4 regions of the Streptomyces sp. NPDC102279 genome follow, and region 2 is predicted to be linked to each of the others. Evidence: riboswitches for the same ligand, from Rfam matches in the RefSeq annotation. Region 2 holds a riboswitch; each other region holds the start of a gene.
What was found. Region 2 has a riboswitch for S-adenosylmethionine ahead of thrC (threonine synthase). Riboswitches for the same ligand answer to the same signal wherever they lie in the genome.
Positions count from the first base shown of each region.

Region 1: it holds a riboswitch for S-adenosylmethionine, as region 2 does, so the genes downstream of both, ACIRQH_RS10935 (putative leader peptide) here and thrC (threonine synthase) in region 2, are expected to answer to the same signal.
Region 3: it holds a riboswitch for S-adenosylmethionine, as region 2 does, so the genes downstream of both, ACIRQH_RS02695 (putative leader peptide) here and thrC (threonine synthase) in region 2, are expected to answer to the same signal.
Region 4: it holds a riboswitch for S-adenosylmethionine, as region 2 does, so the genes downstream of both, ACIRQH_RS29270 (aminotransferase class V-fold PLP-dependent enzyme) here and thrC (threonine synthase) in region 2, are expected to answer to the same signal.

Region 1 is NZ_JBIWLU010000004.1:238,870-241,062, reverse strand. It holds gene ACIRQH_RS10945 (MDR family NADP-dependent oxidoreductase) at 1-263, shown strand, start outside; gene ACIRQH_RS10940 (MerR family transcriptional regulator) at 341-712, shown strand; SAM riboswitch class IV at 957-1,067, shown strand; gene ACIRQH_RS10935 (putative leader peptide) at 1,100-1,219, shown strand; gene ACIRQH_RS10930 (ABC transporter substrate-binding protein) at 1,505-2,193, shown strand, end outside.
Region 2 is NZ_JBIWLU010000005.1:174,382-176,574, reverse strand. It holds gene ACIRQH_RS13760 (MoaD/ThiS family protein) at 1-138, opposite strand, end outside; gene thrC (threonine synthase) at 135-1,433, opposite strand; SAM riboswitch class I at 1,451-1,607, opposite strand; gene ACIRQH_RS13750 (glucosyl-3-phosphoglycerate synthase) at 1,813-2,193, shown strand, end outside.
Region 3 is NZ_JBIWLU010000001.1:639,049-641,241, forward strand. It holds gene ACIRQH_RS02690 (amino acid ABC transporter permease) at 1-510, opposite strand, end outside; SAM riboswitch class IV at 970-1,115, shown strand; gene ACIRQH_RS02695 (putative leader peptide) at 1,152-1,217, shown strand; gene ACIRQH_RS02700 (glutathione S-transferase C-terminal domain-containing protein) at 1,427-2,176, shown strand.
Region 4 is NZ_JBIWLU010000012.1:67,592-69,784, reverse strand. It holds gene ACIRQH_RS29270 (aminotransferase class V-fold PLP-dependent enzyme) at 1-926, opposite strand, end outside; SAM riboswitch class IV at 1,114-1,230, opposite strand; gene trpD (anthranilate phosphoribosyltransferase) at 1,316-2,193, opposite strand, start outside.

The DNA.
Region 1 (2,193 bases), on a different contig from region 2:
AACACGATCGCGACGGCACCACCGCGCCCGCGGAGATCGACACGTTCCGCGTCATCACGCTGGGGATCACGCTGCGTGGGTTCAGCAGCTCGGATCTCGGTGAAGCGGCCGAGGAGTGGAACAAGCGCTTCGGGGACTGGCTGCGCTCCGGCGAGATCGTCTTCCCTCACGTCAGGATCGCGGGCATTGATCGCGCGCCCTGGGCGTTGCAGGAACTGTTCGAGGGGCGGCACATCGGAACCGTCGTCGTGGACCTGCCGTAGCGGTGGGCTCCCGGGTGCCGTGGGCTCCCGCCTCCTTGAGAGTGTTCGACGCGGCACCGGGTGGAGGCGGGGAGCGGATGCGGATCGGGGATGCGGCAGCAGCGGCCGGTACGACAGCACGCGCGCTGAGGTTCTACGAGGAGCGCGGGTTGCTGCCACCCCCGCGGCGTACGGCGGCCGGGCAGCGCGAGTACGGTCCTGGCGAGGTCGCCCGGGTCAGGGTGATCCGGGACCTGCTCGCCCTCGGCCTGACGGTGGAGGACCTGTGCGGCCTGGCCGACCGCATCCCGCTGCTCGTCGACGACCCGCGCAGAGGGTGTTCCGGCGGCACGGAGAGTCCCGGCGCCGGCGTCGTCCACCGCCGACTGGCCGCGCTCGACGCCGAGATCGACCGTCTCAGCCGCCTGCGCACCCGCCTGGCGGCACAGACGGGCCACCCGACCGGCTGACCGCCAGGGGCGCGTTCGGCGATGGGACGGCACAGGGGCTGTCGTCGTCTCCGTCGATCGATCGATCGATCGTGGCAGTGAACGTCCGCCCTCTTGAGAACCGCACCAAAGCCCGGACGATCAGGGCCAGTTGTTGCGGGCACATGAAATCCCACGGCTCCACGTGCTGCGGCTCCTGGTCCGACGCCGTTGACCGCGATCCCGTCATTGACGGATCGGAGAATCGATTCGTACGATCGCGACCGGCATTGAGTGTCAGCGTCAAGCCCTGGCTCGCTGACCGGCAACCCTCCTCCGCGGTGGGGTGCTCCAGGTGAAAGCCCGGCGGGGTCGTCCGACCCCGCAAGCGCGAACCCCCGTCAGGGGGACGAGACAGGGAGGCCCGGCGTGCGGAACAGCAGCAGCGACCTGAGCGCCTCGATCGCGGCCGCGGCGATGTTCTCCGGCTTCTCTCGCCGCCGCCACATCGACCTGGAACGCTCCGCCAGCTGTCTGTGTCGCGGCTGACCACACGCCCTGCCGGCCGACGCACTCCGTCGGTCCGTTCGTACGGCGGCTGACAACAGCCCCTGGCGTGACCGGCGTTGTGAGAAAGACCTACCCGCCTCGCACCCCGTCGTCGACGCTCCCCTTCCTGTCTGGCTCGCGCCCGACTCGTCGTCCGGGCCCCGCCTGATTGCCTGTCCCGACTTTCTCGTCCGAACGGTGCCGCCCGTCCACGGCTGCGCCGTCCCGCTTCGCCATGTCCGCTTCGGACAGGCGCGGCGACTCTGGAGTAGGAGAACCCCTTCCGTGACATCCCATCCGGACATCCGATCCGCCCGATGGACAGCGGCCGCCGCCGTCGTGACGAGCGGCATCCTGCTGAGCGGCTGCTCGTCGAGCGGCGGCACCGGTTCGAGCGACACCGCCGCCGGGGCCAGGTCCGGTGGCACGCTGACCTTCGCGGTGGGATCCGACGCCGGCTGCGTGGACCCGCAGCAGGTGGGCAGCAACGACAGCATCTACTCGCTGCGCCAGGTCGTGGACTCCCTGACCGACCAGGACCCCAGGACCGGCAAGATCGTGCCCTGGCTGGCGAAGAGCTGGGACATCAGCTCCGACACGACGACGTTCACCTTCCACCTGCGGTCGGGCGTGACGTTCAGCGACGGCTCACCGCTGACCGCCCAGGTGGTCAAGGACAACTTCGACGCCGTACCGAAGCTCGGCGCCCTGGCCACCCTCGCCCAGGGCTACCTGAGCGGGGTGCGGAGCACCACCGTGGTCGACGCGAGCACGGTCCGGGTGACGTTCAAGAAGCCCAACGCCCAGTTCCTCCAGGCCACTTCGACCCACTCACTGGGCATCGAGTCGGCGGCGAGCGTGAAGCGGAGCGCACAGGAGAAGTGCAGCAAGGGAGTCGCCGGCTCCGGGCCCTTCACGCTGTCGAGCTACGTGCAGAACCGCGCGGTCACGTTGAGCAAGCGCGGCAAGTACGC
Region 2 (2,193 bases):
GACGCGCGCGCTGATGCCCGTGTGGTTCTTCTCCAGGTCGCTGATGACCTCGGCGAGGGTCGTGCCCTCGGCCGTCACCTCGGCGGCACCCCCGGTGTAGGTGCGCAGGATGGTGGGGATGCGGACGTTGACGCTCATGATGCGAGGCCTGCCTCTCGGAAGGAGTCGAGGTTCGGGCGGATGGTCGCGGTCAGCCCGGTGTCCGAGGCCACCGCGTCCAGAGTCTTGAGGCCGTCGCCGGTGTTGAGGACGACGGTGGTCAGGGTCGGGTCGAGCAGACCGCTCTCGATCAGCTTGCGGGTGACGCCGACGGTCACCCCGCCGGCGGTCTCCGCGAAGATGCCCTCCGTGCGCGCGAGCAGCTTGATCGCGTCGACGATCTGCTCGTCGTTCACGTCCTCCACGGCACCACCGGTGCGCCGTGCGATGTCGAGCACGTAGGGCCCGTCGGCGGGGTTGCCGATGGCGAGCGACTTGGCGATGGTGTCCGGCTTCTGCGGCCGGACGACGTCGTGGCCGGCCTTGTAGGCGACGGAGACCGGCGAGCAGCCCTCGGCCTGGGCGCCGAAGATCTTGTAGGGCCGGTCCTCGACGAGCCCGAGCTTGATCAGCTCCTGGAGGCCCTTGTCGATCTTCGTGAGCTGGGAGCCGGAGGCGATCGGCACGACGAGCTGGTCCGGCAGCCGCCAGCCGAGCTGCTCGCAGATCTCGTACGCCAGCGTCTTGGAGCCCTCGGCGTAGTACGGGCGGAGGTTGACGTTGACGAAGCCCCAGCCCTCGCCGGCCGGGTCGCCGATCAGCTCGGAGCAGAAGCGGTTCACGTCGTCGTAGTTGCCCTGGATGCCGACCAGCTCGCCGCCGTAGACCGCGGCCATGACGACCTTGCCCTGCTCCAGGTCGTGCGGGATGAACACGCAGGAGCGGAAGCCGGCACGGGCCGCCGCCGCGCCGACGGCGCCGGCGAGGTTGCCCGTGGAGGAGCAGGAGAGGGTGGTGAAGCCGAAGACGCGGGCCGCTTCGATGGCCTGGGCGACGACGCGGTCCTTGAAGGAGTGCGTCGGGTTGCCGGAGTCGTCCTTGACGAAGAGCTTGCCGGCGTCGACGCCGAGCTCGCGGGCCAGGTTGTCGGCCTGCACGAGCTTGGTCCAGCCCGGGTTGATGTTCGGCTTGTCGGCCACGTCCGCGGGGACGGGCAGCAGCGGCGCGTAGCGCCAGATGTTCGCGGGTCCCGCTTCGATGCGCTTGCGGAGTTCTTCGGTTTCGTAGGCCGAGAAGTCGTACGCGATCTCCAGCGGGCCGAAACACTCCTCGCAGGCGAAGAGCGGGCCGAGAGGGACGCGATGTCCGCACTCCCGGCAGGAAAGCGCCGCGGCCGGGCCGAGATCGACCGCTTCTGCGGAGTTCGTGGTGCTTGCAACTGTCTGCGCAGCCATGGAGGCGAGGCCCTTTCTCCTCATCTTCCTCACGACGCACTTCGCCGTGAGACGGATTTGGCACCTTCCCTAGCCGGGAGCCTCGCGACGCGATCGACTTCGATCGGTACGAGACCGGCTGGAGGGTTGCCGGGGCTTCATCGGGCCGTATCCCTCTGCCCCTCTGGATGAGCGGTATTAAATTGTTGAACTGTTGAACACAGTTAGCGCCGATGATCCAGGACATGCGATGGTCATCCGCGTTGTTCAAGACTGTAACCGAAGGCCAGGACAGTTGAAGCAGTCGTCCGAACCGCGAGACGACGGCAAGCGATCAGCCGCTGGCCGCAGCGGGCACGCTGATGAGAGCGTGTGATCAGACAGTGAGGAGCCGCAGACCGTGCTGAATGACGTCGAACGCTGGCTGAGCACACGCTCCTGGTCCCTGACCGACCGCCCGCTCCACAGGATCATGGCCGCGAAACGCACCTCGGGGTCGACGGTCAGCGTCGTGCTGCCCGCGCTCAACGAGGAGGAGACGGTCGGCGAGATCGTCTCGATCATCCGCCACGACCTGATGCAGCAGGTGCCCCTCGTCGACGAGATCGTCGTCGTCGACTCGGGCTCCACGGACCGCACCTCCGCGGTCGCCGCCGCCGCGGGCGCGCGAGTCGTGCACCGCGACGACATCCTTCCCCGGCTGCCGGCCGTGCCCGGCAAGGGCGAGGTCCTGTGGCGGTCGCTGCTCGTGACGAGCGGGGACGTCGTCTGTTTCATCGAC
Region 3 (2,193 bases), on a different contig from region 2:
GAGGCGGGACTCGTCGAAGGAGAAGAAGGCCGGCCCGAACGGCACTCCGACACTCAACGTCTTGTACAGGGCACTGAAGTTGTAGAGGAAGAGCAGGACGACGATGAGCGGCACCGAGCGGAACAGCCAGGTGTAGACCCAGCTCACGGCACGGAGCACCGGGCTCGGCGAGAGCCGGGCCAGCGCCAGCAGGATGCCGCCCAGCAGTCCCAACACCGCGCTGTACACCGCGACTTCGAGAGTGATGAGGAGGCCGTCGAGGATCGTCGGGCGCAGGAACCAGTACTGGAACCGGTCCCACTGGTAGAAGGGGTTGGTCACCAGACCGTGGGCGATCTGGGCGACCAGCACGAGCACGACGGCCGTGATGATCCAGCGGCCGGGACGCCGGAGCGGAAGGACTCGCTGCGCCGTCAGGGGCTTCGGCGCGGCGGGGACGTCGGAACGGGGGATCACCTCGGCGGGCGGCGCTGATCCGGAGGACACAGCTATGCCCGGAGATTCACTCATGGAGAGCTCCAGCGGATTCGGACACCCCGGACCACGGCGAGCGGCAGCGTGGTGTGGAGCCGGTACGGCTCAGCACACGACGCGACACGGGCGCACGGGGAACGAGGGCTGGACGGAGAGAGGGACACCGCGACAGCGGTGGTCGTCAGAGGCTCGGAAGAGGAGCCGTCAGCCTTGGCGGAGGGTGCGACACGTGCCCGTACACAGTGCGCTGTTGACGCGCAGAAGGTCTACGGAGCGGTCCGCGCACAGCACGTCGCGGCCGAGGCGCCGCCATGCGGCCGTCCCGTCAGCTGCGTACATCGCTGTCACCATCACTTCTCCGGCCCTGGGGCATCTCGTTGTGGGCCGCACGTTAGGCCCGGCCCGAAAAGAATGTCAATGCGCGTGCCCACCAGGTGAGACCGCGTCACCCGCCTTCTTGACGGCGCCGCGGGGCGCGTCGAGACTGGCATGGACGGTCACGATTGTCAGCGCCCACGGCGCGGGTTCGTCCCGCTCCTGTGGTCATCGGCCCCGGCTCGCTGACAGGCAACCCTTCCACCGCGACGGGGTGCCCCGGGTGACGACCGGGTCCCGCCGGTGCGGTGGGGCAAGCGTGGTCTCGCGTCCCGCGAGCCCAGGAGGTGGGACCGGTGAGAATGCCGAGGAACGACTTGACGAGGCGCCTGCACATCGATCTGTTGCGCGTCTCCAGCGCCTACTGATCCGCTGCCGGCCCGTTCGGTCCCGGCCCGCGCGTCCGGCGCGGTCGCTTCGCATTCAGCCGCTCATCGCCCATGCCCACAAGGCGGCGATGGCTTCCTCGTTCCCCCTAGGGAGAGTCATGCCCGAGACAGCTTCGCGCGGTTCCAGCACAGCCGGATCCCTTCCCTGCGGCCAGAGTTCACCCACGCACACCGCTGACGAGGAAAGCGTGTTCACCCGTACCGGTGGCCAGAGTCCGTTCCCTTCGGCCACCCGCTCCAGGACGTCCACGCCTCCCCTGCTCCCCCGTACCGCCCACAGCCGCATCGGTGTCGGCCTGGCCGGCGGCTTCTACCCGGCGCCGCACCGCTACGAGGTGTATCTGGCGGCGAGTTGTCCGCGCTCTCTGCGTATCTCGATCACACTCGGCCTGCTCGGTCTGACGAACTCGGTCGCCACGACCCTGCTCACCCACCCCGCGGGAACACCCGACGCCTTCGCCTCCCTGCGCCGCGCCTACGAGGCCACCGAGCACCACTACGGCGGGCCGTTCACGGCGCCCGCGCTCTGCGACCGCTGGACCGGACGCATCGTCAGCAACGACACCTCCGACATCCTCCGGGACCTCACGGGCCTGCCGTCCGGGCACGCGGCGGGTCGCGCGCCGTCGCTGCTCCCGCCGTCTCTGGCGACCGACATCGAGGCCCTCCGGGACCTCCTCGACCGGGATGTCACCCCGTCGGCACACCCCTCGGACCGCACCGCGGCCCTGGACCTACTGGACTGCCAACTCTCCAGCGCCGCCTACATGTTGGGGGACAGTCTGACGGCGGCGGATGTGGACGTCTGGGTGGCTCTCTCCCGACTCGCCCCGGCCGGAACCCTGTGCGCGCACCCTCGCCTGCGCGACTACGTCCGCCGCCTCGGTGAACTCCCCGCCTTCCGGACCGGGAACGACGGGGTGCGCGCCGCGGCGTGAGACCCGGCCCGTGAGGG
Region 4 (2,193 bases), on a different contig from region 2:
AGGAGGTTGTCGAAGCCCTCCTCGGTGAGCGCCTTGCAGGCCGAGGCGATGGAGTAGGCGCCGATCACGTTCGGCGAGCCGGCCTCGTGCCGGGCCGCGCTGTCGTGCCACTCCACGTCCACGCCGCCGTCCGCGCGCCGGGTGACCTTGCGGCTGGCGCCGCCGCCCGCCAGGTACGGGTCGGCCTCGCGCAGCCAGTCCGAGCGGCCCGCGAGGACACCGGAGCCGAACGGCGCGTACAGCTTGTGCCCGGAGAAGGCGACCCAGTCGCAGTCGAGGTCCTGGACCGACACCGGGTGGTGCGGGGCGAGCTGGGCGGCGTCGAGGACGATCCGGGCGCCGTGGGCGTGCGCGGCGGCGGCGAGTTCCCGCACCGGCCACAGCTCCCCCGTGACGTTCGAGGCCCCGGTGACGCAGACGAGGGCCGGCCCGTGAGGGTCGCGTGCGGCGAGGGCCTGCTCCAGGGTCGCGACGGCCTCGCCGGGGGTGCGCGGGGCGTTGAGGTACGTCACCCGGGCGTCGCGCCAGGGCAGCAGCGAGGCGTGGTGCTCGGTCTCGAAGACGAAGACCTGGCAGTCGGCCGGGAGCGCGGCGGCGAGCAGGTTGAGCGAGTCGGTGGTGGAGCGGGTGAAGACGACCTGGTCGTCGGTCCGGCAGTCGAGGAACTCGGCGACGGTCCTGCGGGCGTTCTCGAACAGGTCGGTGGACAGCTGCGAGAGGTACCCGGCACCCCGGTGGACGCTGCCGTAGTACGGGGCGTACGCGGCGACGTCGTCCCACACCCGCTGGAGGGCGGGCGCGCTGGCGGCGTAGTCGAGAGCGGCGTAGTCGACCTCGCCGCCGGTGACGAGCGGAACGGTGACGTCCCGGCCCAGGACGGGCAGCGGGGCACAGACGGAGACGTCGGCGGTGGTGGTGACAGACATGGCGGGCTCCTGTGAGGCAGGCGGGATCGCCGCGCGAGCCGGCCGCCCGAAGGCAGCGCTCGGCGCAGGAAGGGGAAAAAAGGGTGTGCGGAGGCGGGGCTCGGCGCCCTATCGCATTCGCTTGCTCACAGAAGGCTCCCTCGAACGACCAGGACCCCTGGTTACGTCCACTCGAAAGAGTGGGAGGGGTCCGCGCTTGCCGTAGACCTCGCTGCCTACGACCTGGTCCTCACCCGGGGCACCCCGCCACGGACGGAGGGTTGCCGGACAGCCGGCCGGGGCCTGATGGCTGTCGCTCATGACCTGATACAGCATCTTGCCAGAAGATCTTCGACGCGCAAGGCGCGGTCCGGATTCTGGACCGCGCCCCGCGTCGCATCACCGGCGCCTCAGGCGTTGCTGGCCGCCACCCACCGGTCGAGGGTGCGCTTCGCCGCCCCGGAGTCGATGGCCTCGGCCGCCTTCGCCATGCCGGCCCGGAGCTGGTCCGCGAGCGGCGCGTCCGTCGGCGACAGGGCCACCAGGGCGGCCGCCGCGTTCAGCAGCACGGCGTCCCGTACCGGCCCGGTCTCGCCGTCCAGCAGCCGATGGGCGACCTCCGCGTTGTACGCCGCGTCGGCGCCGCGCAGCGCCTCGACGGGAACGACGTCGAGACCGACGTCACGGGGGTGGAAGTGCTCCTCGGTGACCTCGCCGTCGCGGACCACCCAGACCCGGGAGCCGGCGGTGGTGGTCAGTTCGTCGAGGCCGTCGTCGCCGCGGAAGACGAGTGAGGAGTTGCCGCGCTCGGCGAAGACGCCCGCCACGATGGGCGCCATCCGTAGGTCGGCGACCCCGACCGCCTGGGCCCTGACCCGGGCCGGGTTCGTCAGCGGTCCCAGCACGTTGAAGGTCGTCCGGATGCCGAGCTGTCCACGCGCCGCCGCCACATGGCGCAGAGCCGGGTGGAACTTGACCGCGAAGCAGAAGGTGATCCCGGCCTCCTCGGCCACCTCCGCGACGCGCTTGACCGTCAGCTGGAGATTGACGCCGAGCTTCTCCAGGACGTCCGAGGAGCCGGACGCCGAGGACGCGGCGCGGTTGCCGTGCTTGACGACCTTGGCGCCGGTGCCGGCCACCACGATCGAGGACATCGTGGAGATGTTGACGGTCTTCGCGCCGTCGCCGCCCGTGCCGACGATGTCGACGGTCCGCCCGGGCACCTCGATCACGTTGGCGTGCTCGTACATCGCCCGGACGAGTCCGGAGATCTCCTGGACGGTCTCGC